2 regions of the Brevundimonas sp. DC300-4 genome follow, and region 1 is predicted to be linked to the other one. Evidence: predicted binding sites of a transcription regulator. Region 1 holds the regulator's gene; the other holds the start of a gene.
The links. The regulator HrcA, encoded in region 1, represses chaperone genes, less so after heat shock. The targets are predictions, from matches to a motif close to GTTAGCANTCNNNNNNNNNGANTGCTAAC.
Positions count from the first base shown of each region.

Region 2: groES (co-chaperone GroES) is a predicted target of HrcA. The motif match lies at 5,232-5,260, and genes of this name have one in related genera.

Region 1 is NZ_JAFCWC010000005.1:1,820-17,839, reverse strand. It holds gene ACP7AZ_RS09910 (hypothetical protein) at 1-80, shown strand, start outside; gene ACP7AZ_RS09905 (DUF2459 domain-containing protein) at 38-766, shown strand; gene rbfA (30S ribosome-binding factor RbfA) at 863-1,321, shown strand; gene truB (tRNA pseudouridine(55) synthase TruB) at 1,365-2,294, shown strand; gene rpsO (30S ribosomal protein S15) at 2,310-2,579, shown strand; gene pnp (polyribonucleotide nucleotidyltransferase) at 2,825-5,062, shown strand; gene ACP7AZ_RS09880 (hypothetical protein) at 5,128-5,514, opposite strand; gene rph (ribonuclease PH) at 5,813-6,547, opposite strand; gene hrcA (heat-inducible transcriptional repressor HrcA) at 6,682-7,746, shown strand; gene grpE (nucleotide exchange factor GrpE) at 7,743-8,372, shown strand; gene ACP7AZ_RS09860 (dienelactone hydrolase family protein) at 8,506-9,405, opposite strand; gene ACP7AZ_RS09855 (alpha-ketoglutarate-dependent dioxygenase AlkB family protein) at 9,482-10,087, opposite strand; gene ACP7AZ_RS09850 (hypothetical protein) at 10,097-10,513, opposite strand; gene dnaK (molecular chaperone DnaK) at 10,830-12,731, shown strand; gene dnaJ (molecular chaperone DnaJ) at 12,894-14,087, shown strand; gene dapB (4-hydroxy-tetrahydrodipicolinate reductase) at 14,110-14,859, shown strand; gene trmB (tRNA (guanosine(46)-N7)-methyltransferase TrmB) at 14,928-15,629, opposite strand; gene ACP7AZ_RS09825 (hypothetical protein) at 15,676-16,020, opposite strand, start outside.
Region 2 is NZ_JAFCWC010000005.1:103,014-119,033, reverse strand. It holds gene ACP7AZ_RS10395 (hypothetical protein) at 1-245, opposite strand, end outside; gene ACP7AZ_RS10390 (GNAT family N-acetyltransferase) at 423-2,552, shown strand; gene groL (chaperonin GroEL) at 3,183-4,835, opposite strand; gene groES (co-chaperone GroES) at 4,891-5,175, opposite strand; gene ACP7AZ_RS10375 (hypothetical protein) at 5,439-5,972, shown strand; gene pgi (glucose-6-phosphate isomerase) at 6,003-7,598, opposite strand; gene ACP7AZ_RS10365 (hypothetical protein) at 7,684-8,130, shown strand; gene ACP7AZ_RS10360 (redoxin family protein) at 8,131-8,790, opposite strand; gene ACP7AZ_RS10355 (protein-disulfide reductase DsbD family protein) at 8,815-10,992, opposite strand; gene ACP7AZ_RS10350 (Flp family type IVb pilin) at 11,060-11,236, opposite strand; gene ACP7AZ_RS10345 ((deoxy)nucleoside triphosphate pyrophosphohydrolase) at 11,260-11,685, opposite strand; gene ACP7AZ_RS10340 (DUF350 domain-containing protein) at 11,841-12,284, shown strand; gene ACP7AZ_RS10335 (S1 family peptidase) at 12,295-13,125, shown strand; gene ACP7AZ_RS10330 (LysE family translocator) at 13,122-13,760, shown strand; gene ACP7AZ_RS10325 (CC0125/CC1285 family lipoprotein) at 13,845-14,396, shown strand; gene ACP7AZ_RS10320 (alpha/beta fold hydrolase) at 14,419-15,444, opposite strand; gene ACP7AZ_RS10315 (class I SAM-dependent methyltransferase) at 15,441-16,020, opposite strand, start outside.

The sequences.
Region 1 (16,020 bases):
GGCACTGCGTAACCCTGTCCTACGACTACCGGGGCGAATGGAGCCTGCCGCCCCGCGCCTCGGCCGCCGAGACGGACTGATGCGGATCGTGGGGGCGATGCTCCTGGCTGGAGCGCTGGGACTGGCCTTCGCCCTGTGGACCTGGACCCGTCCGGGTGATCCGGCCTTGCTCTCCCATACCGAAGCCGGCGTCACCGTCCACGTTCTCAACAATGGGTTCCACACTGATCTCGCCGTGCCCCGGGCGGTGCTGGAGGCCGGCGGCGGGCCCCTGGCCGAGGCGTCCCGCTCGATCGGACCGGGCGACTGGATACTGATCGGCTGGGGCGACGCGAAATTCTTCGTCGACACGTCTCCGATGGCAGAGCGGCTCCCCGACGGCCTGCGGGCCTTTTTCTGGCCTGGCAATGCCTCGGTCGTCATGCTGGACCCGGAGAAGGGCAACCCCGCAGGGCGTTTCACGCCCGACAACCGCCGCACGCTTGTCCTGTCGCCTGAGGCCTTCGCCGGATTGCGCGGGCGGGTCCAGGATTCGCTGACGCTCGTCGAGGGCCACCCCCGCCTGTCCACGGCGCGGGACGGCGACGGCGCGCATTTCTTCGCCAGCCGGGAGCATTTCTCGATCGGCTACTTGTGCAACAACTGGACGGTGCGGGTGTTGAATGCGGCGGGACTGCCCGTCCGTCCATTGCGTTCAGTGACGGCGGGAGAGGTCATCGCCGCCGTGGATCGCGCTGAATTGGACACCGGCGCCAGACGGGACTAGACCGCGCCTCTTTTTGTTTCGCCGCTGTCAGAAGGCTCCGACGCGGCGTCGCTTCCCGGCCGGGTCCGATCCCCGGCGGCGAACAGGACGAACGCCATGAGCAACCGAAAATCCTCCAAACCCGCCGCCAAGGCCGGAACCGTGAGCCAGCGCCAGCTGCGCGCCTCGGAAATGATCCGCCACGCCCTCGTCGAGGTGATGCGCGAGAACGAGATCCGCGATCCCGCCCTGATCGGCGTCTCCGTGACGGTCACCGAGGTGCGTCTGTCGCCGGACTTGAAGCACGCCACCTGTTTCGTCGAGCCGCTGGGCGCCGGGATCGAGACCTCGGACACCGCCGGCCACATCGACGAGATCATCAAGGCGTTGAACGAACACGCTAAATTCTTGCGCGGCGCCCTGGGCCGCCATATCGACATGCGTTTCACGCCGGACCTGCGCTTCCGCCACGACGAGAGCTTCGCCGCCGCCGAACGCCTGAACCGGCTGCTGGACGACCCCCGCGTCCGCGCCGACTCCTTTGTGCCGCCTGTTGAAGACGAGGACGAGGATTGATGGTCCGGCGTCAAGCAGCGCAAGGCGCGGCAGGCCAGGCCTGATGGGCCGGCGCAAAAAGGGCCTGGTCGTCAACGGCTGGGTGTGTCTGGACAAGCCGTTCGAGATGGGCTCGACCGACGCCGTGTCGAAGGTCCGCCGCCTGTTCGATGCCCAGAAGGCCGGGCATGCCGGGACGCTGGACCCTCTTGCCAACGGTATCCTGCCGATCGCCCTGGGCGAGGCGACCAAGACAGTGCCCTTCATGATGGAGGCGGAGAAGGTCTATCGCTTCACCATCAACTGGGGCGTATCGACCGATAGTGTGGACCGCGAGGGCGAGATCGTTGCCCGTTCCGATGTGCGCCCGACAGCCGAGGCGGTCCGCGCGGTTTTGCCGACCATCGTCGGCGAGATCGACCAGACCCCGCCCCGGTTCAGCGCCATCAAGGTCGACGGCCAGCGAGCCTATGACCTGGCCCGCGAGGGCGCGGACTTCGAGCTGGAGAGCCGCCGGGTCACCATCCACGAGGCCGAGGTCACTGATGCGCCAGACGCCGACCATGTCGAACTGACCATTCGCACCGGCAAGGGCGTCTACGTCCGCTCGCTGGCCCGCGATCTGGCGGTCATGCTGGGCGCCGAGGGGCATGTCTCGGCCCTCCGACGCGAGCGGGTAGGGCCGTTTTCAGTCGAGAACAGCGTCACGCTGGATTTCCTGACCGATCTGGTGCATAGGGACGCCGCCTTGGAAGGCCTACTGCCCGTTTCGACCGCCCTGGACGACATCCCGGAACTGGCCGTCACGGAACAGGACGCCTTCTCGCTTCGTCAGGGACGACCGATCGTTCTGCTCCCCCGACAGGTCGAGACGCTCAAGAGCCGCCTCCGGGACGGCTCTCGCACCGTTTCCGCCTTTCAGGGCCAGACCCTCGTCGCTCTCGGTCAGATGCGGGCCGGCCGGCTAGAACCCGACCGCGTATTCAATCTCTAATTCTGGAGAAACACGATGTCGATTACGCCAGAGCGTAAGAACGAAGTCATCGCCGAGAACGCCCGCACTGCAGGCGATACCGGTTCGGCCGAGGTCCAGGTCGCGATCCTTTCGGAACGCATCGCCAACCTCACCGAGCACTTCAAGACGCACAAGAAGGACAACCACTCGCGCCGCGGCCTGCTCAAGATGGTCTCGCAGCGTCGTCGCCTTCTGGACCACCTGACCAAGGTCGATAAGGAGCGTTACACCGCCCTGATCACCAAGCTGAACCTGCGCCGCTAAGCGCAGTTCTGCGGAACAGTTTCGAGGCGCGGGCCACGTCCGCGCCTCTTTCCGCATCCAGAGACCAGCCGCGCACCACGGTTTTTACTGGTGCAGACGCGAGGGCCAGAGCGGTCCTCTTTAACTCCCGGATCGATCGCGATGGCGCGGCGGTCCATGGATCGAAGGACTGAACGCCCGACGCATCCAGCCCCACTGATGGGATCCCGCGCGGAATACGCCGCCCGGGCTACGAAAGACGAAACATGTTCGATATCAAACGCAAGACGATCGACTGGGCCGGCCGCCCGCTGACCCTGGAAACGGGCCGTATCGCCCGCCAGGCCGACGGCGCCGTTCTGGCCACCTATGGCGAGACCATCGTCCTCGCCACTGTCGTCTACGGTCGCGCGCCCAAGCCGGGCCTGGATTTCTTCCCGCTGACCGTCAACTACCAGGAAAAGACCTTCGCCGCCGGCAAGATCCCGGGCGGCTATTTCAAGCGTGAAGGCCGTCCGACCGAGAAGGAGACCCTGGTCTCTCGCCTGATCGACCGTCCGATCCGCCCGCTGTTCGTCAAGGGCTTCAAGAACGAGACCCAGGTCGTCATCACCGTGCTGCAGCACGATCTCGAGAACGATCCCGACATCGTCGGCATGGTCGCCACCTCCGCCGCCCTGACCCTGTCGGGCGTGCCCTTCATGGGCCCGATCGGCTCCGCGCGCGTCGGCTATATCGACGGCGAGTTCGTGCTGAACCCGACGCTGGACCAACTGCCCGACTCGCAGCTGGACCTTGTCGTTGCCGGCACCAAGGACGCCCTGATGATGGTCGAGTCCGAAGCCAAGGAACTGTCCGAGCAGATCATGCTGGACGCCCTGATGTTCGCCCATCGCGGCATGCAGCCGGTCATCGACGCCATCATCGAGATGGCTGAGCACGCCGCCAAGGATCCGTTCGACTTCTCGCCTGAGGACCACTCGGGCGTCGTCACCCAGATCCAGTCGCTGGTCGGCGAGGACATCAAGGCCGCCTACACCCATCCCGGCAAGCATGCCCGTCATGAAGCCGTCGGCGCCGCCAAGAAGAAGGCCTCGGCCGCTCTGGTGAAGACCGACGAGAACCCGGACGGCGTCGATTCCGCCAAGTTCGGCGTCGCCTGGAAGGAATGCGAAGCCCACGTCCTGCGTCGCGACATCATCGACAACGCCCACCGCGTCGACGGGCGTGCACTCGACAAGGTCCGCGACATCGTTTCAGAAGTCGGCATCTTCCCGCGCACCCACGGTTCGGCCCTGTTCACCCGCGGTGAGACCCAGGCCATCGTGGTCGCCACCCTGGGCACCGGCGAAGACGAGCAATACGTCGACTCGCTGGCCGGCACCTACAAGGAGAAGTTCCTCCTGCACTACAACTTCCCTCCCTATTCGGTCGGCGAGACCGGACGTATGGGCGGCGCGGGCCGTCGGGAAATCGGTCACGGCAAGCTGGCCTGGCGGGCGATCCGTCCGATGCTGCCGACCGCGGAAGAGTTCCCCTATACGATCCGCATCGTGTCGGAGATCACCGAGTCCAACGGTTCGTCCTCCATGGCTTCGGTCTGCGGCGCCTCGCTGGCGCTGATGGACGCGGGCGTACCCCTGAAGAAGCCCGTCTCGGGCATCGCCATGGGCCTGATCCTGGAGCCGTCGGGCGAGTTCGCCATCCTGTCGGACATCCTGGGTGACGAAGATCACCTGGGCGACATGGACTTCAAGGTCGCCGGCACGCGTGACGGCATCACCTCGCTGCAGATGGACATCAAGGTCGCCGGCATCACCGAAGAGATCATGAAGAAGGCCATCGCCCAGGCGTCGGCCGGTCGTCTTCACATCCTCGATGAGATGGACAAGGCCATCGACGGCGCCCGCACCGAACTGGGCGAATACGCGCCGAAGATCGAATCCATCAAGGTTCCGGTCGACAAGATCCGCGACATCATCGGCACCGGCGGCAAGATCATCCGCGAGATCGTCGAAAAGACCGGCGCCAAGATCAACATCGAGGACGACGGCACGGTGAAGATCGCTGCCTCGGATCAAGAGAAGATCGACGCCGCCAAGAACTGGATCTCGTCGATCGTGTCCGAGCCCGAGCCCGGCATGATCTACTCCGGCAAGGTCGTGAAGGTCGTCGACTTCGGCGCCTTCGTGAACTTCTTCGGCGCCAAGGACGGCCTGGTCCACGTGTCCCAGATCTCGCTGGAACGCGTCGCCAACCCGGCCGACGTCCTGTCCGAGGGTCAAGAGGTCAAGGTCAAGTTCCTCGGCTTCGACGATCGCGGCAAGACCAAGCTCTCGATGAAGGTCGTCGACCAGTCGACGGGTGAAGACCTGACGGACAAGATCAATGCCGAACGCGCCGAACGCGGCGAGCCTGCCCTGACCGAGGACACCGGCGGCGGCGGCAAGAAGCGTGAAGGCGGTGGAGGCGATCGCGGTCGCAGCCGTCCGCGTCGCGACTAAACGTCGGCGTTAGCCCTGAAATGAACGAGGCCCCGCTGGCAACGGCGGGGCCTTTTTCTATGGGGTCAGGCCGAGCACTCGGCGGGCCGGGCCTCGCCCGGACCGTATTGGCCGCAGGAGCGGTCGATCTCGTCCTGGATCAGGGTGCAGGCGTTGGCGGGATTGCATGGCGGGTGGCTGGCCGGGCTGACCATGGTGCAGCGCTCCGCCAGCCTGACAGCGGCGGCCTCGCCGATGCTGTCCGCGCAGGTCCGATCGGCGGCGCCCAACAGCTCGCCCTCGGGCGACGAGGCTTCTTCCTGGGGCGGAGCGTCGTCTGGCATGACCGGCGTCTGTTCGACGGTGGCTTCCGCGGTCGCGGTCTCTTCTGCGGCCGGAGCCGTCTCGGGCGAGCCGCAGGCGGCGAGCGACAGGCCGAACGCAAGGGCAAGGGCGGCGGGCACACGAACCATGGCGGCGTCTCCGGGCGATCTGGAAGGCGCGACGATGACGCTGTTCTCCGTTGCTGGAAAGCCCGTTCTCGTCCGCGAAAAACACCCTGACGAAACGGACCTAACGGACGAAACCTTTGGTCTTTCTCAACAGAATCAGAAGGTTGCTGTTTCGAGCCTTGTCACTCCCCGGAGGGTTCTCCGACAGGGCGGACGAAACGGCGCTGGATTGTCAAAGACCCCCCCCCCCCCAGATATGGGATACGACCGCGCATCCGCAAGGCGTGGACAAGAATAAATTCACACCCGGGGTGGAAGCTCAGCGCTGGCGGGCGAGCGCCTCGTCCACCGCGGCCTTCTGCAGCTTGAACAGGTCGTTGCAGCCCGCCTCGGCCAGTTCGAAAAGACGGTCGAATTCGGGGCGTGAGAAGCCGCGCTTCTCGCCGGTCGCCTGGATCTCGACGATGGTTCCCGAGCCGGTCAGGACGAAGTTGCCGTCGGCTTCGGCGTTGGAATCCTCCTCGTAGTCGAGGTCGGCCACGGGCGTATCAGCGAAGATGCCGCAGGAAATGGCCGCGACCTGATCGAGAATCGGATCGGCCTTCAGCACGCCTTCGGCCCGCAGGTAGCCCAGCGCCGAGGCCATCGCGACCCAGGCACCGGTGATCGAGGCGGTGCGGGTGCCGCCGTCGGCCTGGATGACGTCGCAGTCGATCAGCACCTGACGCTCGCCCAGCGCCTTGAGGTCGACGACGGCGCGCAGGGAGCGGCCGATCAGCCGCTGGATTTCCTGCGTGCGGCCCGACTGCTTGCCGGCGGCGGCCTCACGCTTGCCGCGCGTGTGGGTGGCGCGAGGCAGCATGCCGTATTCGGCGGTGACCCAGCCCTGACCAGTGTTGCGCATCCAGCCGGGCACTTTTTCCTCGATCGAGGCGGTGACCAGGACCTTGGTATGGCCGAACGAGACCAGGCAGGAGCCCTCGGCGTAACGGTTTACGCCGGTCTCCAGCGTCACGGCGCGGAGCTGGTCTGGGGTGCGTTCGGAGGGTCGCATGACGGGTATCCTGAAGGTCGGTATTGCATTGGCGTATCGAGCGGCGGTGCTTATCCTGAAAGGGTGAGCCTGTATCCCCCCAACCTCCCCGTGCGATCGGGTCGCCGCCCGTGAGGCCGCCGCTCAGCCCCCTGATGACGCCCCACTACGCCGGCTTGGCCGCGCTGGACCAGCGGGCGCGGGATATCTTCAGGAGCGTGGTGGAGACCTATCTCGAGACCGGGGAGCCGGTGGGGTCGCGAACTGTGTCGAAAGGCGGGGTGCATCTGTCGCCCGCCTCGATCCGCAACACGATGCAGGATCTCACTCTGGCGGGGTTGCTGGCGGCGCCGCACACCTCGGCGGGGCGAATCCCGACCCATGCCGGCCTGCGCCTGTTCGTGGACGGCCTGCTGGAGATCGGCGACGTCGGGACCGAGGAGCGACGCGAAATCGACGCCCGTCTGCTCGGGCGCGGCAAGGGCTTCGAGGAGGCGCTGAACGAGGCCACGGCCCTGCTGTCGGGTCTGGCGGGCGGGGCCGGCATCGTCGCCAGTCCGGTGCGGGACTCGGGCGTCAAACATGTGGAGTTCGTGGCCCTGGGCTCGGGTCAGGCGCTGGCGGTACTGGTTGCCGATGACGGGACGGTCGAGAACCGGCTTATGCCGCTGGCCGCCGGCGTGACGCCGTCGATCCTCCAAGAGGCCTCGAACTTCCTTTCGGCCCGCATGAAGGGCAGGCTCCTGTCCGAGGCGCGTCTGGAGATGGGGGCGGAACTGGCCGCCGCGCGCAGCGAACTGGACGCCACCGCCGCCCGTCTGGTCGAGGACGGGCTGGCGGCCTGGTCGGGCGGGGCGGATCGTCAGCGGTCGCTGATCGTGCGGGGGCGCGCCAACCTGTTGCAGGACGCTGGCGCCGCTGAGGATCTGGAAAAGGTCCGGGTCCTGTTCGACGATCTGGAGCAGAAGGAACAGCTGATCGGCCTGCTCGACGGGGTCGATGCGGCGCAGGGAGTGCGGATTTTTATCGGGGCGGAAACGCGACTGTTTTCGCTTTCGGGTTCCGCCGTCGTCGCGGCGCCCTATATGACGGGCCGACAACGGGTTCTGGGCGCCATCGGCGTGATCGGACCCGCAAGACTGAACTATGCCCGCATCATCCCGTTGGTGGACTACACCGCGCGGGTGCTGGGGCGCATCCTGGACGGACAAGACACGTGACCGATACCCAAGACCCGAACTACGATGCCGAGCTGGACGAAGCCCTGGCCAACGCCGAGGCAGGTCTGGACTCTGGCCCGGCGGACGATCTCGGCCCGCTGGACGCCATGATCGCCGAGCGCGACCAGTGGAAGGATCGCGCCATGCGGGCGGCGGCTGAGGCGGACAACGTCAAGCGCCGCACCGAGACCCAGATGAACGACGCCCGCGCCTTCGCGATCCAGCGCTTCGCGAAGGACCTGCTGGGCGTGGCCGACAATCTGGAGCGCGCCCTGATGGCTGCGCCCAAGGACGCCGACGCCGGCGAGGCCGGTCTGGTGACCGGTCTGGAGCTGACGCAGAAGTCCCTGTTGCAGGCCTTCGAGACCAACGGGCTGAAGCGCGTCGCCCCGGGGCCGGGCGAGGCTTTCGACCCGCACCTGCACCAGGCCATGATGGAACAGCCCTCGGCCGAGGTTCCGGGCGGCAGCATCCTCGTGACCATGCAGGCCGGCTACGAACTGTTCGGCCGCACCGTGCGTCCGGCCATGGTCGTGGTGGCGGCCAAGGGGTCGGGTCCGCAAGGCGGCAATCCCTATGGCGCAGCGCCCGGGGCCAACGGCGGGTCCTTCGACGGCAAGGCGTAGTCCCGATCCTCCCCCAATGGGGGAGGTGGCTCGAAGCGAAGCGTAGAGACGGAGGGGCCCCGGTTCAGATGCGGAGTCTGCGGCCGGCCCCCTCCACCGCTCCGCGGTCCCCCTCCCCCAACGGGGAGGAATTCTACTTAAGCTTCGCCTCGAACAAGGCCAGCAGTCGGGCCCAACCGTCGGCGGCCTCGGTCGCGCGATAGGAAGCCCGGTAGTCGGCGTGGAAGCCGTGGGGGGCGTCGGGGTAGAGTTTGATACCGCTCTCGGTGGCGCCCGCGGCCTCCAGCGCCGCCTGCATGGCGGCGACGGAATCGTTGGGGATGCCCTGGTCCTGGCCGCCGTAGTTGCCGATGACGACGCTCTTCAGGTCGTCGGCCAGATCGACCGGGAAGGGCTGGCCCGCGGCGACCTGTTCGGGCGTGGCGGTCGGCGAGGGGGCCAGACGGCCGTACCATGCGACGCCGGCGTCGATCGCGGCGAAGCGGGCGGCGGCCTGCCATACGACCTTGCCGCCCCAGCAGAAGCCGGTGATCCCGACCTTGTCGACATTGGCCCACAGCTGGCCCGAGGCCCATTCCAGGGTGGCGTTGATGTCGCCCATGACCTGTTCGTAGCCAGCGGCGCCGACGATGGCCTGGATGCGCTGCATGTCGGCGAGCGGGGCCGGATCCTCGACGCGGACGAAGAAGGCCGGGGCGATGGCGACGTAACCGGCCTTGGCCAGACGGCGGCAGACGTCCTGGATATAGGCGTGCAGGCCGAAGATTTCCGACACGACGATCACAACGGGGAAGGGGCCATCGCCTTCGGGGCGGGCGACATAGGCCGGCAGGTCGAAGTCGTCGGCGGAGGGATAGGAGACCATCGCCGTCGCCAGGCCCTCGGAATCGGTCGTGATCGGCTGGGCTTCCTGGGCCAGGGCGGCGACCGCATAGCCGGTGAACATGGCTCCCGCCGTCAGCCCGCCGAGGGATCGGCGCGAGAACCGGAAATCGTCGGCGTTCTGGCCTTCGGGGCGGATCAGGATGGTCATGGGCGCTTCCTCCGGGATTTTCCGTGGCGGACTGTGACGAGACCGCGCGGTTCCGTCGAGTCACCGCCCTGTGACCTTACGCCGCCCGGCGAAGGGTCAGGTTGATCCGCCCGCCGCCGGGCATCAGCCGCGACGAGCCGGCCACCAGTCGATCGATCCCATGGCGCGCCAGTCGAGCGGGGCCGGTCAGGGCGCAGACGTCGCCTGACGCCAGTTTCAACGACCGGGTCGGCCCCTTGCCCGCCGGGCCGATGCGGAAGACGGCGGTGTCGCCCAGCGACACCGACAGGACCGGGGCGCAGAGGTCGGCCTCGTCCCTGTCCTGATGCAGCCCCATGCGGGCGTCCTCACGGTAGAGATTGATAAGGCAGGCGTCGGGCGGCCCGGGCCAGCCGGTCAGCTCGGCCCACAGGTTCAGAAGGACGGGCGGGATCGGCGGCCAGGGCGCGCCGGTCTCGGGATGGGTCGGCTGGTAGCGGTAGCCCGCACGGTCCGAGACCCAGCCGAGCGCGCCAAGATTGCTCATCCTGACCGAGAACGGCTTCCCGCCCGGGGTCACCGGTCGATAGAGGGGCGCGATGGCCAGGGCTGTGTCGATTTCGGCCAGAAGGGAGGCCTGCGCGGCCTCCTGCAATCGGCCGGGCCAGTAGTGAAATCCGGGAAGGTCGGGGAAGGGCTCCATCGCCTTCGTCTAGCGCGTGAAATAATAGTCCGCGACCTGGCAGGCGTTGATGCCGCTGCGTTGCAGGCTCTGGCCGTTGTCGAACTCTGCGCGCAGCGAGTAGCGGCAGGCGCCGGAGCCGTCGTCGATGGTCACCACCACACTCTGGCCCGGCGACAGGGTGCCCGAACCCAGGAGGTCGTCGCCCCAGTCCCCGCCGCTGGAGGCGTAAAGATAGGTCATCGACCAGCCGGTCTGGTTATGGATGCGGACATCGCGATTGTAGGCGTCCTGCGATGGATGCGCCGGAGTGACCGCATGGACCGCCACGACCCGCTTTGACGCCGATTCCGCCATCGCCTGGGCCCCCGACAGGCCAAGCAGTGTCAGGCCCAGGATCAGGGCTGGTGTGAACCGGCGGGGCTTGCGAGGCGGGGAGCGCATCATCGGGACCTGCAACTGGCGGGCCCGTGACCCGCAACCAGGTCCAACAGTGCCCGAACGGGAGCCTGAACGCACCTGATGACCCCTGACTCCGCCTGAATCGGGCCTCGTCCTGAAACAAGGCCTTGCGGGGCATGACGACTTTCCCATATCCCGACCAGCCCGAGAGACCCCGCAATCCGTGGGGTTTCACGGAAAAACAGACAACCTGCCGCGCTCTCGCCCCCGAGAGGCGGCGCAACCAAAACGGGGGCGGTCACGCGCGGCGCTTTCTGACAAGGCCGCCGCATCGCCCGCCAGACGGAGAAAAGACAGGCTCATGGCCAAGATTATCGGTATCGACCTCGGCACCACCAATTCGTGCGTGGCCGTCATGGACGGCAAGAACCCCAAGGTGATCGAAAACGCCGAAGGCAACCGCACCACCCCGTCGGTGGTCGCGATCCAGGACGGCGGCGAGACCCTGGTCGGCCAGCCCGCCCGTCGTCAGGCTGTGACCAACCCCGCCAACACCTTCTTCGCCATCAAGCGCCTGATCGGCCGCAGTTTCGACGATCCCGTCGTGGCCAAGGACAAGGCCATGGTGCCCTATGAGATCGTCAAGGGTCCGACCGGCGACGCCTGGGTGCGCGCCAACGGAAAGGATTACTCGCCGCAGCAAATCTCGGCCTTCACCCTGATCAAGATGAAGGAGGCCGCCGAGGCCTATCTGGGCGAGAAAGTCACCCAGGCCGTCATCACCGTGCCCGCCTATTTCAACGACAGCCAGCGTCAGGCGACCAAGGACGCCGGCAAGATCGCCGGACTGGAAGTGCTGCGCATCATCAATGAGCCGACCGCGGCCGCTCTGGCCTATGGCCTGGACAAGAACGACGGCCAGAAGATCGCCGTCTATGACCTCGGCGGCGGCACCTTCGACGTCTCGATCCTGGAGATCGGCGACGGCGTCTTCGAGGTGAAGTCGACCAACGGCGACACGTTCCTGGGCGGCGAGGACTTCGACGTCCGTCTGGCCGACTATCTGGCCGACGAGTTCAAGAAGGAGCAGGGCGTCGACCTGCGCCAGGACAAGCTGGCCCTGCAGCGCCTGCGCGAAGAGGCCGAGAAGGCCAAGAAGGAACTGAGCTCGGTGACCCAGTACGAGGTCAACCTGCCGTTCATCACCATGAACGCGTCGGGCCCTCTGCACCTGAACATCAAGCTGTCGCGCGCCAAGCTGGAAGCCTTGGTCGACGACCTGATCCAGCGCACGATCGAACCCTGCGCCAAGGCGCTGAAGGACGCGGGCCTCAAGGCTTCCGACATCGACGAAGTCGTCCTGGTCGGCGGCATGACCCGCATGCCCAAGGTGCAGGAGGCCGTGAAGGCCTTCTTCGGCAAGGAGCCGCACAAGGGTGTGAACCCTGACGAGGTTGTCGCCCTGGGCGCCGCCGTTCAGGCCGGTGTTCTGCAAGGCGACGTCAAGGACGTGCTGCTGTTGGACGTGACCCCGCTGACCCTGGGCATCGAGACCCTGGGCGGCGTCTTCACCCCGCTGATTGAGCGCAATACGACCATCCCGACCAAGAAGAGCCAGGTGTTCTCCACCGCCGACGACAACCAGTCGGCCGTGACCATCCGGGTCTTCCAGGGCGAGCGTCCGATGGCCCAGGACAACAAGATGCTGGGCCAGTTCGACCTGATGGGGATTCCGCCTTCGCCGCGCGGCATGCCGCAGATCGAGGTCGCCTTCGACATCGACGCCAACGGCATCGTCAACGTCTCGGCCAAGGACAAGGCGACGAACAAGGAACAGTCGATCCGCATCCAGGCGAACGGCGGCCTGTCGGACGCCGACATCGACAAGATGGTCAAGGAAGCCGAGGCCAACGCCGCCACCGACAAGATCCGCAAGGACTTGGTCGAGGCCCAGAACGCCGCTGACAGCCTGATCAACTCGACCGAGAAGGCCATGGCCGAACACGGCGACAAGGTCGGCGCCGACGAAAAGGCGGCGATCGAGACTGGTCTGGCGGAACTGAAGACGGCTCGCGACGGCGCCGATTCGGAAGATATCCGGACCAAGACGAACACGCTCGTTCAGGCTTCGATGAAGCTGGGCGAGGCGATGTACGCCCAGAGCGCCGGTCAGTCCGGTGACGACGCGCCCGCCGACGACTGCGTGGTCGATGCGGAGTTCGAGGAAGTCTCGGGCGACGACGAAGAGAAGAAGAGCGCCTAAGCGTCGTGGTCCTCCCCTGCGATCCAGGGGAGGACCGTGGCTTTCATGAAACTTGCATCACCGCACCCGGCGCCCATGTCTTGCGTGGGCCGCCATTCCGCTTGCACGCTCGAAAAAGCGACGTGATCGGATTGTCAGGGGTTGGTTTGAGGACGTCTGCGCATGGCGCGTGATTATTACGAGGTGCTGTCGGTCGAGCGGACCATCGACGCCGCCGGCCTGAAGTCCGCCTATCGCAAGCTGGCGATGGAGCACCACCCGGACCGCAACGGCGGTTCCGAAGAGTCCATGGCCAGGTTCAAGGAAGTCTCCGAGGCCTATACGGTCCTGTCGGACGACCAGAAGCGCGCCGCCTATGACCGGTTCGGCCATGCGGGCGTGAACGGCGGAGGCGGCGGGGGTCAGCAGGGCTTCCACGACGTCAACGACATCTTTTCCCAGGTCTTCGGCGACGCGTTCGGCGACGTCTTCGGCGGTGGCGGGCGGCGCCAGTCGAACGGCCCGCGTCGCGGTTCGGACCTGCGCTACGACCTCGAGATCACCCTGGAGCAGGCCTATCAGGGCGCCGAGGTGGAAATCTCCGTGCCGACGACTGCGGCGTGCGAGACCTGCGAGGGTTCGGGCGCCAGGAACGGCGCCAAGCCGACGACCTGCTCTACCTGCCAGGGTGCGGGACGCGTGCGTCAGGCCAACGGTTTTTTCCAGGTCGAACGCACCTGCCCCTCCTGCGGCGGTCAGGGACAGCGGCTGTCGGCGGCCGACACCTGCGGGACCTGCCACGGCCACGGCCAGGTGCGGAAGACGCGCAAACTGTCGCTGAAGGTTCCGGCCGGCGTGGATGACGGCTCGCGCATCCGCCTGTCGGGCGAGGGTGATGCCGGAACGCGCGGCGGCCCGCGCGGCGACCTCTATGTCTTCCTGTCGGTGACACCGCACGATCTGTTCGAGCGCGACAACCTGGATCTGCTGTGCACCGTGCCGGTGTCGATGACGGTCGCGGCCCTGGGCGGCGAGATCGATGCCCCCTGCCTGGTATCCGAGGCCTGCGACGGCCAGTGCAAGGCTCCGGTCAGCGTTCCCGCCGGCGCCCAGACCGGCAAGACGGTCCGCATCCGCGGCAAGGGCATGCCCCATCTGAACGGCCGCCAGCGCGGCGACCTGGTGGTCGAGCTGTTCGTCGAGACACCGACCGACCTGACGCCCCGCCAGAAGGAGTTGATGCAGGAACTGGCCGCCTCGTTCGGCGACAGCCAGAATCCGCGAAACTCGTCCTTCGCCGGCAAGGCCAAGCGATTCTGGGCAGACATCCTCGGCTCGGAAGAAGACGCGAAGTCGGCGCGCGAGAACGCCCAGTGAATTTCGCCGGAGGGGCCTCGTCTTGAGCGAACTGTTTCACGTCGGGATTTCCGGCGCGCGCGGCCGGATGGGTCGGGCCGTGTCCCAGGCCCTGGACGCGCGCGAGGACGTCATGGTTTCGGTCCGTTTCGACTGGGGCGAGACGCCGGACCTGAGCCTTTGCGACGTGGTCATCGACTTCTCCACCGCCGAGGCCTCGGTCGCCCTGACACAGACCTGCGCCGAGCGCGGCGGTCCAGCCCTCGTCATCGGTTCGACCGGCTTCACTCCCGAGCAGGACGCGGCCATCCAGGCTGCGGCTGAAAAATTCGCCATCGTGCGCAGCGGCAACTTCTCGCTCGGCGTCAACATCCTGATCGGCCTGGTCGAGCATGCGGCCCTTCGGCTGGACGCCCGCGACTGGGACATCGAGGTCGCCGAGGCCCATCACAGGAAGAAGATCGACGCCCCGTCCGGTACCGCACTGATGCTGGGCGAGGCTGCCGCGCGCGGTCGCGGTCATGACCTGTCGGAGTTGCGCAGCGCGCCCTACGACGGCATCTCCGAGGAACGGAAGACCGGGACCATCGGCTTCTCCTCGATCCGCGCGGGCGGCCTCGTCGGGGAACACACGGTGCTGTTCGCCTCGGACGACGAGGTCCTGACCCTGAGCCACTCGGCCATCGACCGGTCCCTGTTCGCCAAGGGCGCGGTCGCCGCCGCCGCCTGGGTGCGGACGCGCGGGCCGGGACTCTACGACATGCAGGATGTGCTGGGCTTCAGGCAGGCATGATTTAGGGCGCTACCGCTCGCCGCGCGGCGGCTCGCTGCTTGAGCGCGGTCGGTGCGCGGTCGGGCGGGTCAGACCCGCTCGAATTCCAGGAACAGAGGGTCGGTGTCGCCGAGGCGTTTTTCCTCATAGCGGGTCACCACGTGATCCTCCGGCGCGACCTTCCAGTCTGCCGTCTCGTCGGCCAGCCAGACCAGGCCTGGCGTGGCCAGGAACCGCTCCAGCGCCCAGCCGGCGTAGTCCTTCCAGTCCGTGACGAAACGCAGGCGACCGCCGGGCTTGAGCTTGCGCCCGAGTTCGGCGGCGAAGGCCGGCTGGATCAGGCGGCGCTTGTTGTGCCGCGCCTTGTGCCAGGGGTCAGGGAACAGGATCATGATCCGGTCCAGCGATCCGTCCGGCAAGGCCTGGACCACGGCTCGCGCGTCATCGGCATGCAGGCGAATGTTCTTGAGGCCCCCTTCCTCGATATGCCGCAGCGCCGAGGCGACGCCGTTGAGGAAGGGCTCGCAGCCGATCATCAGGGCGGACGGGTTGCGCGCGGCCTGGGCGGCGAGGTGCTCGCCACCGCCAAACCCGATCTCAAGCCACACCTCTTTGGCACCTGGCATCAGAGCGGAAACGTCGATCGGTCCCGCCGCTGGATCCGGAAGCGTCACCGAGGGCATCAATGTATCGAACAGAGCCGCCTGGCGCGGCTTGATCGCCCGCGACTTGATCCGTCCGAAGGAACGGAGCGGGGCGTCAGGCGAGCGGGCGGAAGGATCGGTCGTCATCGCGCGCCTGTAGCCTGCGACGACGACCGTTGAAAGGCGCGGAGGCCTATTCGATGCCTTCGATGGTGCCGTCTTCATTGACCACGACGTATTCCAGCTCGCAGAAGTTCAGTTTCTGCTGCCAGGCGTCGCCGTCCTCGAAGACGATCTTGACGTAATATTCGCAGGCGTCTTCGGAATCGTAGAAGCGCATGTTGACGGTGTCGCCAGACGCCAGGATGCGGCTCGGCATCCAGTCCTGGCTGTAGGTGCCGTTCGGCTCGCCGGTCTGGAAGGTCAGGATGGTCCATGGCGTGCCGTTGACCAGGTCGAAGGTGTAGTAGTCGCCGTCCTGAACCGGAGCAGCCGAGGCCGGAGCGGCGCCGCAGAGCAGAGCGAGGGCGGCGAACGC
Region 2 (16,020 bases), 100 kb from region 1:
ACGCCCGAGATCGCCCGCGCCTTCGCGTCTGCCGCCTCCGGCGTCATCGGCGGCTTTTCCGCCTTCAGGTCCCGGCGCAGCCAGCCCTCCTTGCCCGCCCGCGCATAGATCTTCCGCTCGCAGCAGCCGTACTCGGCGGCGATGCATTTCGCCGTCGCCCCGGACACATAGAGGGCCCTCATCTCGGCCCACTCATCGGGGTTGTGTCGCCTGTGTGGACGTCGGTTCAGGGGCGCTTCGGTCATGCGCCGGATTGTAGGGGGACGGCGACGGGGGCGCAAAAGGGCTCTAAATAGAGCCGGGCCTTGATTCGATTGAGGTTCCAGGCCGATCCGTTGATGGGTTCGGCCTTCAACCGCGTCCACACAAGCTTTGGTTGACCTCAGCTTTCAACCTCGATCCTATGTAGGCGGGGGAGCGCCATGGGCTTCAGAATCGAACAAGACCCGCAGACGGTCCTCTCATTCGTAAATGCTGTCCAAGCGGCGGCCGATGCAGAGCGAGACGCTTTGGGCTTTTTGCCTCCTGTCGCCTACGAGCAAGCAAGTCGAAAAGGCGAGATCACGATCTTGCTGAACGAGGACGGAGAGCGGTCCTATGCTGGTCATGTGTGGGTAAGCGGAGCCTTCCCACACGCTCGCGTTGTCCAACTGTGCGTGCTGCCTGCGTACAGAGGCAACCACTTGGCGTCTCGTCTTCTCCGGTCAGCCGTTCAGCGAGCTGAGGCGCAAGGCTATCTCTTCATCAAAGCTCGCGTCGCCAGCGACCTGATCACTGCCAACCGAGTTTATGAAAATCATGGCTTTGAGCATGTAAGCACCAAGCCCGGAGGCAGAAGCCGGGGGCGAGATATCCTGATCCGGTCGAAGGAGCTCTCCTCTCCTTCACTATTCAACTATCGAGCGGCCAAGTCCGCGACTCTTGATGGCGCTGAAGCCTCGCTCGATGAGCAAGCCCTCTACATCCTTGATGTGAATGTATTTTTCGACGTCCTCAGGCAGCGAAAGACCAGCGCGGCAGCGGCAAAAATTATCAACGCCGCTCTTGCGGGAGAAGTCAGGGTCGCGGTCACAGCCGAGTTTGTGAAGGAGCTCCAGCGGACGTCAAAGGGGATCGACGACCCTGTTCTCGCTTTCGCGCGGCTTCTACCGGCGCTCGGCCCTCCCCCGACGGCGCAGATTGCGAGCATCGTTGATGAGCTTGGGCCAATCGTTTTCCCCGATCAATGTCGAGACGGCGTCCTTTCCGCTCAAGACGAGTCTGATCTTCATCACCTTGCCGAGGCCATTCTGTCCGGCGTCGATGGACTGATCACCGCCGAAAAAGCGATCATCCGGGCAGATTCGAAGTTGCGGGCGGACTACGGGCTGAGCGTTTGGGGGACTGATGCCTTCGCCGCCCTTATTCCAACGTTCTCGCAACCGATGGCGGCCGTCCGTGCGGAGCACGACCTTCTTTTTCGAGCGGAAGTCCACGACGCTGATCTCGAGCACTTCCTGGTGCGACGCGGCGTCCCTGCGGAAGCCCTTGCATCGTTTCGCAGAAAGGACGCCGCCGATAAGCGCTTCAGCGCTGTCGGTGTTCGAGAAGACGGTCACCTGATCGCAGCAGCTCTCTATCAGGCGCCCGCTGGGCCCAAAGGCTTCGCTAGAGTCCTCGTCGCCGGCGACGATCACCATCCGTCGATAGCAACGGCCGCAGACTATGTTCTTGAGCATCATGTCCGGCTGGCTGCCGGCAAACGGCCGGCGCGGGTCGAACTCGTCGACGTTCCCGGTCAGTCAACGGTTCGACGCGCGGCGATTGCAAACGGCTTCCTCGCTCAAGCGGGTAGCTCTGGCCTACAGAAGATCGCGCTCGGGACTGCTGTCATCCCGACTTCTTGGGCGGAATGCCGACGCGCGCTCCTCACGTGCGCGAACGCGGAGGTGCCAGCGCAAATGCCGTCGTTTGGGCATAACGAACAGTCCATCGAGCTCACAGCTGACGGACGCACCAACTCGCTCAGCTTGGTAGATTTAGAGTCGGTTCTCTCGCCCGCCCTCTTCCTCCTGCCTGGCCGCTCGGCTGCAATCGTTCCTATTCAGCGGGTCTGGGCCGACGACCTATTGGGCGGGATCCAACTACCTCTTTTTCCGAAGCCCGAGGCCGCCCTCCGATCTCGTCGCGTCTATTTCTCATCGCCTCGGAACGCGGCAACCCTGGTGCGGGGGCGACCGATCATATTTTACGAGTCGGGAAAGGGCCTCGGGCGGTCTGCCGCAATCGCGGTGGCCCGAGTTAGCCGGGCTGAAGTGATCCAAAAGGATCGAGCACCAGAGGAGCTACTTCAAGCTGCTGTCGTGCGTGGGCGAGCGTTGAACCGTTTGACGAAAGATACGACCGTTCTTGCCGTATGGTTCGATAACATTATGCCTTTCGCAACGCCCGTGTCGTTTGCTCAGCTGAAGGTCCTCGGCGTCGACGACAAAACGAACCTTGTCCGCAGTCGGGAAATCGACGCAGAGACCGCATCGAAGATTATTGGAGCCGGACGTCCGCATGCCACGTGAAGACATGATCATGCTGTCCGTCTCGCCAACGTACGCTCGCCCGATCGTATCTGGGGCAAAGTCGGTGGAGCTCCGGCGCCGAGCGCCTCGTATCGCAGACGGAACCCGAGCGTGGCTCTACTCGACGCTGCCCGTTGGAGAAATTGTAGCGCTCCTGAAAATCGATACGGTCGTCGAAGCTCCCATTGCTGAGCTGTGGGAACTCTATGGCCCCAAAGCGTCCATCTCAAAGGCTGCGTTTGATAGCTACTTTGCCGGGCTGGAGTCCGGGGCCGCTCTGATTATCGGCGACGTTCAACCATTGAAAACACCAATCTCTTTGCAAGAAATGAGACGTCACGGAGCGTTTCACCCGCCTCAGTTTTATAGCCGCGTTTCGCCTGAGGCGGCGGCAAAGCGATTGGCGTCCAGTGAGCTCTATCCGCCAGTTCGACTCGTCGCCTAGACGAGGCGGCTCATTCTGGAGCTGCACCGCCGGGCCGTCCAAGAGATGCTCTATCGTCAGACGGACCGACAAAGAAAAAGGGCGGGTCCGTTTCCGGACCCGCCCTCTTCATTTCAGTCGGTGACTGAGCCATGGACCCCGGCCTGCGCCGGGGCGTCCGGGCGGCGTAAACGCCGCCCTTCCGCTTAGAAGTCCATGTCGCCCATGCCGCCCATGCCGCCGCCGCCCATGCCGCCGGAGCCGCCGCCCGAGCCCTTTTTGGGAGCATCGGCCACAGCGGCCTCGGTGGTGATCAGGATGCCGGCGACCGACGCAGCATCTTGCAGCGCGGTGCGGACGACCTTGGCCGGGTCGATCACGCCCATGGCGACCAGGTCGCCGTACTCTTCCGTCTGGGCGTTGAAGCCGAAGGTGAGCGAGGGGTTCTCGAGCACCTTGCCGACCACGATCGAGCCTTCGACGCCGGCGTTCTCGACGATCTGACGGATCGGGGCCTGGATGGCGCGACGGATGATGGCGATGCCGGCGGTCTGGTCGGCGTTGTCGCCTTTAAGACCTTCCAGCGCCTTGGTCGCCTTCAGCAGGGCGATGCCGCCGCCGGGGACGATGCCTTCTTCAACCGCGGCCCGCGTGGCGTTCAGGGCGTCGTCGACGCGGTCCTTCTTTTCCTTGACCTCGACTTCGGTCGAGCCGCCGACGCGGATGACCGCGACGCCGCCGGCCAGCTTGGCCAGACGTTCCTGCAGCTTTTCCTTGTCGTAGTCCGAGGAGGTGTCCTCGATCTGCTTCTTGATCTGGCCGATGCGGGCCTCGATGGTTTCCTTCTCACCGGTGCCGTCGACGATGGTGGTGTCGTCCTTGGTGATGGTGACCTTCTTGGCCTTGCCGAGCATGTCGATGGTGACGTTCTCGAGCTTGATGCCCAGGTCTTCCGAGATGACCTGGCCGCCGGTCAGGACGGCGATGTCCTCCAGCATGGCCTTGCGGCGGTCGCCGAAGCCCGGAGCCTTGACGGCGGCGACGCGCAGGCCGCCGCGCAGCTTGTTGACGACGAGCGTGGCCAGGGCCTCGCCCTCGATGTCCTCGGCGATGATCAGCAGCGGACGGCCCGACTGGACCACGGCTTCCAGGATCGGGAGCATGGCTTGCAGCGACGACAGCTTCTTTTCGAACAGCAGGATCAGAGGCTCTTCGAGTTGAACCTCCATCTTGTCGGCGTTGGTGATGAAGTAGGGCGACAGATAGCCGCGGTCGAACTGCATGCCCTCGACGACGTCCAGCTCGGTCTCGGCCGTCTTGGCCTCTTCAACCGTGATGACGCCCTCGTTGCCGACCTTTTCCATGGCCCTGGCGATCATCTCGCCGACCTCGACGTCGCCGTTGGCGGAGATGGTGCCGACCTGGGCGATCTCGGAGTTGTTCGAGACCTTCTTGGCCGAGGCCTTGATGTCGGCGAGGACGGCCGTGACGGCCTTGTCGATGCCGCGCTTCAGATCCATCGGGTTCATGCCGGCGGCGACGGCCTTGAGGCCTTCCTGCACGATCGATTGCGCCAGGACGGTCGCGGTGGTGGTGCCGTCACCCGCCTTGTCGTTCGTCTTCGAAGCGACTTCGCGGATCATCTGGGCGCCCATGTTCTCGAAGGCGTCTTCCAGCTCGATCTCTTTGGCGACCGAGACGCCGTCCTTGGTCGAGCGCGGGGCGCCGAAGGACTTCTGGATCACGACGTTGCGGCCCTTGGGACCCAGGGTCACCTTGACGGCGTTGGCGAGGACGTTGACGCCGCGCAGCATCTTGTCGCGCGCGTCGGTGTTGAACTGTACGATCTTGGCAGCCATGTGAGGCAGCTCCTAAATATTGAATTCGTTGAAGAAGGTCGGACGATCGGTGTGCTTACAGCACGCCCAGGACGTCGGATTCCTTCATGATGATCAGGTCTTCGCCCTCAAGCTTTACTTCCGTACCCGACCATTTGCCGAACAGGATGCGGTCGCCGGCCTTCAGTTCGAGGGCGTTGACCGTGCCGCGCTCGTCACGAATGCCGGGGCCGACGGAGACGACTTCGCCTTCCTGGGGCTTTTCCTTTGCGGTGTCGGGGATGATGATCCCACCCTTGGTCTTGGATTCTTCTTCCACGCGCTTGACCAGCACGCGGTCGCCGAGAGGACGAAACGCCATCTGTGTATTCTCCAGTGAAGACTTCAAAAGTTCATCGTCGCGGCTCGGAGGCGGCTTTTGGCAGCCGGGCCCCACGAGTGCTAACGCGCAGCGGAAGTAGGGTCGCGGCCCAGCAGCGTCAAGACGTGCGCGCTCGATGAACGCCAGATGAACGGGAATTCAATTCAGCCGTTCAGGTTCACGAGCGCAGCAATGGATTTCGTCGGTCACCGTTCGCCCGGGTGGGAGAGCAGGCTTCACTGACCGCCTTGGAGGGCCAGAGAATGAAGATGTTTCGGATGATCGCTGTCGGCGCGGCCGCCCTGACCCTGAGTGCCGTCGCCATGCCGGCCGCCGCCCAGAACTACGGTCGCGGCCATGACCGGCACGATCGGAATGACGACGGCGATGTGGTCGCAGGGCTGGTGGTCGGCGCGGTCGTCGGCGGGATCGCCGGCGCCGTGCTCGGCGACGGCGACGATCGCTATGTCGCCGGCGGAGCCCTGGCCGGGGCGGCTCTGGGCGCGGCGGCGGCCAGCGACGACGACCGTCGCGGCTATCGCTCCTATGGCGGGAGCAGCTACGGCTACAGCTACGGTTCGGGCTACGGTTACGGCAACAGTGGATACCGCTCCGACTGTGACTACTGGCGGGACGGCCGCTGCTGGCGCAATCGCGGCCACTGGGAACGCGAGCACGGCATCAACAGCCGCGAGCGGGGCTGGGATCGCCGCGACTGGCGCTCGGATCGCCGGGACGATCGCCGGGACGATCGCCGGGACGACCGGCGCGACGAACGCCGCTGGCGCAACTACTGAGACCTGAAGCGGGCCCTTCGGTGCCCGTTTCTACATCAGGCGGGTGAGCAGTGACGCGGTCGAGGGATCGAGCGTCGCCGACGGTCCGCCGGCCGAGACATCCTTCAAGATCGCCCTGGCCAACACCTTGCCCAGTTCCACCCCCCACTGGTCGAAGGAGTTGATGTCCCAGATCACGCCTTCGACGAAGGTCTTGTGCTCGTAGAGGGCCAGAAGGGCGCCCAGCGTCCCGGGCGTCAGACGCTCCATGGCGATGGCGGTCGAGGGTCGATTGCCGGGGAAGGTCTTGTGCGTTGCCAGCCGGTCGGCCTCGGCCGCACCCGCGCCGGAGGCGATCAGTTCAGCCCGCGCCTCCTCCGTCGTCTTGCCCAGCATCAGCGCCTGACCCTGGGCCAGAGCATTCGACCACAGCGGGCTTTCAGGCGCGTCGGCGTGCGTCTTCGCCACAATGACGAACTCGGCCGGGACGACCTGCGGCCCCTGGTGAATCTGCTGAAAGAAGGCGTGCTGGCCGTTGGTGCCGGGCTCGCCGAAGATGACGGGGCAGGTCTGGCGCTTCACGGGCGAGCCGTCGCGATGCACCCGCTTGCCGTTCGACTCCATCTCCAACTGCTGCAGGAAGGAGGGCAGCCGACGCAGGGCGTGGGCGTAGGGGGCGACTGTGCGGGCCGGCCGGTTGATGCCGTCGACGTTCCATATCTGGGCCAGGGCCATCAGGACGGGGGCGTTCTTCTCAAGCGGCGCCGAAACGAAATGCTCGTCCATGGCCGCAGCGCCGGACAGCATGGCGTCGAACACGTCCGGCCCCAGGGCGATGACGCAGCTCAGGCTGACCGCTGACCACAGGGAGTAACGACCGCCGACCCAGTCCCGGAAGGCGAAGGTGCGGGCGCAGCCGAAAGCCTTGGCCTTGTCCGGCGCGGCGGTCACCCCGATGAAATGCCTGTCGCGGCCGGCCTCGGGCAGGCCGGCCGCCAGCCAGGCCCTGGCGGCCTCGGCATTGGCGAGGGTTTCCTGGGTGGTGAAGGTCTTGGAGACGACGACGACCAGGGTCGTCTCGGGAGCGAGGCCGGTCAGGGCCTCGGCCATGTCACGCGGATCGATGTTGGCGACGAAGCGCAGGTCGATCTGCGGGTCGACAGGACGAAGCCCGTCCCAGACGACACGGGGACCGAGATCCGAGCCGCCGATGCCGATGTGGACGATGGCCTTGAAGGGCTTGCCGGTCGCGCCCGTCTCGGCGCCCGAGCGGACGGCGGTCGCATAGGCGGCCATGTCGGCGCGGACGGCGTCGACCCCGGCGGAGACGGCTTCGCCGAGGGCGTGGAAGTCGGCCCCCGTCGCCGCGCGCAGGGCGGGGTGGAGGACGGCGCGGCCCTCGGTGAAGTTGATCGCCTCGCCGCCGAACAGCCGTGCCCTTGCCGCTTCGACTCCGGCCGAACGGGCCAGGTCCAGACAGGTCTCGAAGGCGGCTTTTGTCCAGCTCTGCTTGGACAGGTCGAGGTAGAGACCCGCCGCCTCGACCGTCATCCGAGCCAGCCGATCCGGGTCAGCCGCGAACTGGTCGACGATGAGGGCGTCGGCATCCCGCGCCGCGGCGACATCGAAGGCGGTCCAGTCGGTCATGCGAACATATCCCCTTAATCAAGGTCTCGTTTACGGGTGGGGCGTAGACCGGTTCAATCGTAGATTCGCGAAAAGGTCGTTCACCATGTCCTGTGGCATCGCCATCGCCGCCGCCCTCCTGCTGAGCGACCCCAATGTGGTCCTGGCCGCCGCCGAGCCGGCTGCGGTGGCCGGAGCGCCGGTCTCGGTCGCCTCCGAGCCCCTGTTCATCGACATCGTCAGCCGCGCCGGCGCCCTGAAGACCGTCGTCGAGGGCTGGAACGGCGTGCTGACCGACTTCGACGCCTTCAAGCTTGAGGCGCAGGAACTCGCCGCTCTCGACATGCAGGCACATCTGATCCTCAAGGAGCGCGGCACGGACGGCGACCTGAAATGCATCCTGCGCGGCATTTCCGAGGACATCCCGCTTAAACTCGGGGCTGTGGAAGCCGCCGCCACGGACGAGGCCCGCGCCACCGCCCTGTCGGAACTGTCCTATCTGCTGAACGACAATGTCGAGGTCATCACGGCGCCGCCCCAGCCCGAGGTCTGATCAGGCCTCTTCCGGGTATTTGATCGAACAACCATAGGGCTGGGCGTAGGCCGTGCGAACGGGCCGGCCGGCTTCCACGTCCTCGAGCGCCGCGCGCACGAAATTGTTCGCGCCTTCCAGATCCTCGACCGTGTTGGTCGGACGGTCGTCGATCCCGCCCGTGAACAAGATGCGGCCATCTCCGTCGATCACCCGCATGTCGGGCGTCGTCATCGCGCCGTAAGCCTTGCCGACCGCTCCCTCGGGATCGAGCAGCAGATGGGTCGAGGCGGCGTTGTTACGGGTCCACCAGGCGCGGGCCCCTTCGCCCTCGACATGGCCCTGTTTGCCCGGCGCGGACGAGATGACGGTCAGCCAGACCACGCCGTCGGCGACGGCCTCGCGCTGCAGGGCCTGCATGGCCCCTGAGGAATAATGTTTCTGGACATAGGGGCAGCCCTCGTTGGTCCATTCGATGACGACAGTCTTGCCCCGGAAGTCGGCGAGGGAACGCGCGACCCCTTCGCTGTCGATCAGGGTGAAGGCGGGGGCGACCTGGGCCCGACCGGTCGTCGCCACGGCGGGGGTCGCCCCGGTCGCCGGAGCGGCGGCGGGCGCCTCGGCCTGCTGGCAGGCGGCAAGGGTCAGAAGGACGGCGGCGAGGATGGGCAGGCGGTTCACGGCGGCGGTCTCCTTCGGGTCGGCTCAGGGGCGGGCGCTCTCCAGGGCGTCGATCACGACCCCTTCGGTCAGGAGCTGGGGCAGGATGCGGGGCTCGGGCGAGCCGGGCGCATAGAGGAGGTATAGCGGAACGCCGGAGCGTCGGCGGCGCTCCAGCTCGCGGGTGATCGCGTCATCTCGTCGCGTCCAGTCGCCGACCAGATAGACCGCGTTCGACGCCGCCATGGCCTCGGCGACCCTGGGGGAGCTCAGCGAGGTCCGCTCGTTGATCTTGCAGGTGACGCACCAGTCGGCGGTGAAGTTGACCAGCACCGGCCGACCTTCGGCCTGGGCCGCCGCCACGGCCTCCACTGACCAGGGTTGCGAGGCCAGCGGACCAGACGCGGCCGTGACGTCTCCGCCTTCCGCCCGTGCCTGACCGATGGCGACGCCGGTCAGGGCGATCGCGGCGACGATGGACAGGGTCGCTGTCACGGCGCTGATCACGCCGGCCCTGCCTTGCGCGCGACAGGTCTGATTGACCCCCGCCAGCCACAGGCCGAGACCCAGGAAGAGGATCGCCAGGAAGAGGACGCCCAGCGCATCTGCCCCCGCCTGCCGCGCGAAGACCCAGACCAGCCACAGGCCCGCGCCGTACATGGGGAAGGCCAGCAGGCCCTTGAGCCGATCCATCCAGGGGCCGGGGCGAGGCAGCTTCGCCAGCAGACGCGGCGACAGGCTGACGATCACATAGGGCAGGGCCAGACCCAGACCCAGCATCAGGAAGACGACCAGCGCCATCGGCCAGGGCATCAGCAGGGCGGCCCCGAGGGCGAAGGCCATGAAGGGCGCGGTGCAGGGCGCCGCCACCACCACCGCCAGCACGCCGGTGAAGAAGGCGCCGACCCCGCCGGAAAGCCGTGACAGGGGCCCGGAACCCGCCACCTGCAAACCGGCGCCGACATGGAAGACGCCCGACAGGTTCAGGCCCACGGCGAGCATCAGGAGGGCGAGGACGGCCACGACGCCCGGCGACTGAAGCTGGAAGCCCCAGCCCACCGCCTGCCCGCCGGCCCGCAAGGCGAGCAGGATCCCGGCCAGGACGAGGAAGGTCGTGAGCACGCCTGCGAGAAAGGCCAGGCCGTCTCGCCGCGCCTCTGCGGGCGCGTGGGCGCCGGCGGTCAGGGCGGCGGCCTTCATGGCCAGGATCGGGAAGACGCAGGGCATGAGGTTCAGGATCAGCCCGCCCAGCAGGGCCAGGAGCGCCGCCTGCAGGAAGCCCGTCCAGGATGACAGCGAGCCGCCTGCGGGCCGCTCAGACAGGTCGAGCGCGCCACCGCCCCGCGCCCCCACCAGGGCCGGGCCGGGAACGGCCGCGATCTCCCAGGCGCCGTCGTCGGTGACGAGGAGTCCCCCGATCGGCCCGGTCAGCCCCTCGGCCGCCAGCTTGCCGCCGACGGACAGATTCAGGGTCACCCCGTCCGGCCCCCGATCGCCCGGCTGGGGCGCTGAATGGTCGATCAGGCCGGTCTCGAACGGGAAGAACCAGGCGCGTTGGGGCTCAAGGCCCGCGAGCGGTCCGCCGGTCGCGGAGAGGCGCAGCGTCCGGCCCTCCAGCACGGCCCGGGCGGTGATGCCGGCGGGACGGGGGGCGGTCTCGACCACGGCCTGGATCGCGGCGCCGTAGTGGGGGTCCAGCGGCGCCGCGCCCTGGCGAATCGGGAGGTCGAGCCTGAGCGTCAGCTCATCCGGCACGCACATCTCGTCGCTGCACACCAGGAACAGGGCGCGGACGATGACGGGCAGGGTGGAGCCGGGACGGGCGCGGGCCGGAACCTCGATCGGCACCGGCAGAAGCACCTCGCCGGAGTAGCCGTAGTTCATCAGGTGCTGGAGACGTTGCCGTTCGGGCGTCGGCCAGACGATGTCCCCGGCAACGACGCCTGCGGGCAGGGTCCAGTCAAGGGTGGTCGCGCCGCCGGAATCACCGGGATTGCGCCAGTAGGTGTGCCAGCCGGGCTCTATCGTCTGGCGGACGGCAACGATGGCGGTGGAGCCGGGCGCGGCCCACTGGCTCATCGGGACCAGTTCGGCCTCGATCCGCACCGTGCGTTGGGGGCCGGACTGGGCGAAGGCGGGCGCGCGGCTGACCGCCGGTGCCTGGGCCAGGGCCGGCGCTGTCGACAGCAGCAGCGAAAAGAGGAGGGCGAAAAGGCGCGACATCGCCAGCAGCCTTAGCGGCCTGCGGTCCTTACCGCCACGGCCCAATCCGTCACAGGAGCGCCATCGCCTAGCGTGTGGCGACGCTCACGGCGGTCGAGACCTTGTCGAACGTGCCGGTGGCCTTGCCGGCGAACAGGGAGACGGCACCGACGATCACCAGGAAGATCATCGCCACGATCAGTCCGTATTCGATGGCGGTGGCGCCGCTGTCGCTTTTCAGGAACCGGCGGATCAGGCGCATCATTCGGCCCTCCGTTGGGCGAAACCTTAAAGAAGATCGCGCAACCAGGCGACCAGCGGGGCGTCGGCGGGCGGCATGGGATAGTCCGACAACTTGTCCGGCTTCACCCAGGCCAGGGCGGCGTGCTCGCGCTGGACGACCACGCCGGACCAGCGCCGGCACAGGTACAGTGGCATCAAGAGGTGAAACGATTCGTAAGCGTGGCTCGCGAAGACGAATGGGGCCAGACAGGCCTCGTTGACGTCGATGCCCAACTCCTCGTGCAGTTCGCGGATCAGGGCCTCCTCGGGCCGTTCGCCGGGTTCGACCTTTCCGCCCGGGAACTCCCACAGCCCCGCCAGAGCCTTGCCCTCGGGCCGCTGGGCGATCAACACCCGGCCGTCCACATCGATCAGGGCGACGGCGACGACAAGGACGGTGGGTAGTACGGGGGGGAGGGCGGCTTCGGTCATGCCGCCCAATACCGTCTGGCGTAACGCGACTGCAATCATTGGTCATCCAGTGTGTCCGCCACGTCCTTGCGGATTGGGGCGGCAATCAGGCAAGCAGTTTTGCTTTCGTTCCGTCGGCGTCCGACGGCTTTACCGTGAGATCGTTACCGCCCGCCATGGCCCCCTCCTCCCTGTCAGACACATTGTCGAGCCCCGAGGTCCAGGCCTTCGCCAGCGGATTCCCCGTGCTGGTCGTCCACCTCATGGTCACCTTCGGCCTGCTGGGCGCGGGAGCGGTCATCTACGCCCTGCTGACGCCGTGGAAGGAGATCAGCCTCATCCGGGAAGGCAACGCCGCGGCCGGCGTCGCCTTCGGCGGGGTCCTGCTCGGCCTCGCCATTCCGCTGGCGGTGTCGATGTCGGTGTCGACCTCAGTGGCGGATATCGTCCTGTGGGGCGTGGCGACCCTGGTGTTGCAGCTTCTGGCCTTCCGCATCGTCGATCTGGTCCTGACCGGCCTGCCCCAACGCATTCAGGAGGGCGAAATCTCCGCCGCCGTGCTCCTGGTGTCGGCCAAGCTGGCGACCGCCCTGATCCTCGCCGCCGCCCTGACGGGCTGAGCTCGCGCGGATGCGTTTTCCCCGTCCACCGGACTGGCTGATCTATTCCAGCGTGGTCTTCGCCCTGGTTCTGGGTTCGCTCAGTCGGCGCGAGAACGCCGATGCCCCGCCCGCGCCCCCGCCGCCTGACGAGATCGAGGGCGCACTGCTGGGGCCCGTCACTCCCTTTGATCCGTCGGTGACGGTGACCGCGCCGGGCGCGCCCTTCCAGCCTGTCGCCGGAACCGCCTTCTCGATCGCCGGACGCGGGCGCTGGCTGACCGCGCGCCATGTCGTCGAGGGCTGTCGTCGGCCGGCGCTGGTCGTCGGCGGCGGTCGCGCCGTGGCGGCCGATGTGCGGTTATCGCCCCGGGCCGACATTGCCCTGCTGATCACCGCCGGCGGTCCGCCCGCCCTGCCAGTCACGACCCATACGCCCCTGTACGTCGGCCAGAGAGCCTTCCATCCCGGTTTCCCGCAGGGCAGGCCCGGCGAGGTCACCTCGCGCCTGCTCGGCCGCGAGACGCTAAAGGTCCGGGGACGCGGCGCCCATGACGAGCCGGTGCTGGCCTGGGCCGAGGTCGGGCGAACCTCCGGGCTGGAGGGCACGCTCGCGGGCCTGTCCGGCGCGCCCGTACTGGACAGGCGGGGACGAGTCGTCGCCCTGACCATCGCCGAGGCGCCGCGCCGGGGACGGCTCTACACCACCGCGCCCGACACCCTGGGTCCCGCCATCCGGGGGGAACAGCAGGCGGACGAACAGTTGCTGGGCGAGCCCGTAACCGTCGATAATTATGGCCGGGTCTCGGACGACCTGCGCCGCGACCTGCGAGTCGCCCAGGTGGTCTGTCTGTCGCGGTGAGCACCCTGCCGGTCGATCCGCATCTCTATGTTGTCTTCCTGGGCGTGATGATGGTCATGGCGGTGACGCCGGGACCCGCTAACCTTTTCTCCATCGCCACCGGCATGGAGCGCGGCAAGCGGGCGGTGCTAATCGCTGTGGCCGGCATGAATGTGGCGACCCTGGTCTGGTTCGGCGCGGCCGCGCTTGGACTCGGCGCCATGGTGACGGCTTTTCCCGAGGTGTTTCGCTGGGTCGCGATCGCCGGCGCCCTCTATGTCGCCTGGCTGGGCGCGTCCTCGATCCGATCCGCGTTCAAACCTGCCCCGGGCGAGGTCTCGACCGAGGGCCGAACCCACCTGCGCCGACCCGCCTTCGTCGATGGTTTCCTGGTGCAGATCGCCAATCCGAAGGCGGTGCTTTTCTTCACCGCCGTCCTGCCGCCCTTCCTCGATATCGACCGTCCCGCCGCACCCCAACTCGCCCTATTCGCGGTCGCGGTCATCGGCATGGACGTCCTGACCATGAGCGCCTACGGTCTCAGCGGTGCCGTTCTGGCGCGGCGGATGGGCGAGCCTCGTTTCCGGCGCGGCTTCGGTGTCTTCGTCGGCTCCCTGCTTCTGATTGCCGCAGTCCTGATTGTTTCGCGATTATAGAGGTTTGTGAGTTGTCGTAACGTCTCTGTTCATGCGCCATTCAGGTGAAATGACGGACTTTCTGCTCAAGTTCAGGAGCCCCCAATGACGTCTTCGATCAAATCCCTTCTCGTGGTGGCCGCCTCGGCCCTGACGTTGGCTGCCTGCGCCACATCCACCGCCTACGCCCCTGCCGGCTTCAACGGCCAGCGCGGGGGCTATGCCGAGCAGCGGCTGGAGAATGACCGTTATCGCGTCAGCTTCTCGGGCAACTCGGTCACCGCGCGCGACCAGGTCGAGATGGGCCTCTTGCTGCGCTCGGCCGAACTGACTGTCGAGAACGGCTACGACTGGTTCTCAACGGTCAATCGCGCCACCGATCGCGACACCCGCTACCAGACGATCGGCGATCCGTTCTTCAACCGCTACAGCCCGTTCTGGGGCCCGTCGTGGCGCTACTACGGCCCGCGCGGCTGGAGCCGGTGGAACGACCCGTTCTGGGGCCGTGACGACTTCGACGTTCGCCAGATCGACCGTTACGAGGCGACCACCGAGATCGTGATGGGTCGCGGCGCGAAGCCTTCCGGCGACGCCAACGCCTTCGACGCCCGCGAAGTGATCGCCAACATCGGCGGCAGCGTCACTCGCCCGATGTGATCAAGGCTTCCGAAGCAGCGGCTCAGGCCACCGCTTCGGATTCCGCCCTTGGCGGCCCCAGGTCGGCGATCGGCGAGACATAGTCCGCCATCGCGTCGAACTCGTTCAAGAAGATCGCCCGCAGGTCATCGGTCTCCATGATGACCTCGTGCTTGGCGTGATCGATCTCGACATAGCGACCCCGGCCAAGCCGCTTGGCGGCCCAGCGGTTGGTCTGTTTCCAGACGCGGTCGTCGTCGCCTGCCTGCACGATGGTGCAGGGAATCTGGACGGACTTCAGCGCCTTGGGCTTCAGCGATCGTTCGCCCGCGTCGATGCCGAACGCCAGCCAGCCCCAGGTGGGGCCGCCGACCGCCAGGTGCGGACAGGCGTACAGCTGCTGACGCCACAGTTCGTAGCGGGTCTCGTCGGACGTCAGTGCGTCCTTCTCGAAGGTATGGTCAAAGGGATCGTCAGCGTCGTCCAGCACGAAGTCGCCGGCCTTGCCATGGCGCACGTTCCAGCGCACCGCCAGCTTGACCGACCACATCGACCGTTTTCCGGTCTTGATGCGCAGCATCGGACTGGACAGGACCGCCCCGGCGAACCGGGTCTCGCCGGCCTCCAGACAGAGCAGGTTCAGCACCCCGCCCATCGAGTGGCCGACCATGATCCAGGGCTTGGGCGCGCGCGTCTCGAACGCGTCCAGAAGCCGGGCATAGTCGTCCTGGAACTCCTCCACCGCACGGGCGTGACCCTTCAGCCGGTCCGGCAGCAGTCGCGCCGACAGGCCCTGGCCGCGCCAGTCGTGGGCCAGGACGCACCACCCGCGCGCGAGGAAGTTGCCGATGACCTCGAAATATTTCTCGATTGGCTCGGTCCGGCCCGGCGACAGCACCACAGTGCCTCGCGGCTTCGGCGCGACCAGGGCGGACGGGGTCCAGAGAGCAGCGCGCAGACGCAGGCCCCCGGCGCCCCGAAACCATTCGCCGACCCCTCCGGGAGGGGCGGCGGCTCCGGGCACGCCCATCAGCGGTGCATTGGCTGCGAAGGCGGCGGCGCGGTTCACTCGGGCTTCCTGAACTTCAAGGTCATGCGATCGCTTTCGCCGATCGCGCGGTATTTGGCGGAATCAAACGCCGGATCGGGCGCCTCACCCTGGGCCGCCGTCAAGAGGCGCGGCGGCAGGGTCTCGACGCCGAAGGGGTGGTCCTTTGTGTCTTCCGGGTTCGCGTTGATCTCGGAGGCGGCGACGAAGATGAACCCGGCCTCGGCCGCCAGCTGTTTGACGAACGCCTCCTGAACATAGCCGTTGGAGGCTGCCGGATCCTGATCCTCGTCGGGAGCCAGCCGGTGCTGCTCCACGCCAAGGACGCCGCCGGGCTTCAAGGCGGCATAGGCGTCCGCGAAAGCTTTTTCGGCGATGCCCGCCGCCATCCAGGCGTGGATGTTACGCATGAACAGAGCCATGTCGGCGGTCCCGGCCGGCGCCACGGGTCCGGTCCCGGACCCGAAGGCGCTGAACTTCACGTCGCCGTACAGCCTGCGGTCCGAACCGAACCGGCGCTCGAAATTGGCGACCAGGGCCGCCTGGGCAGGGTCTGTCCCCGGTCCGGTCGCGAAGCCCGCGCCGTAGTATTCGCCG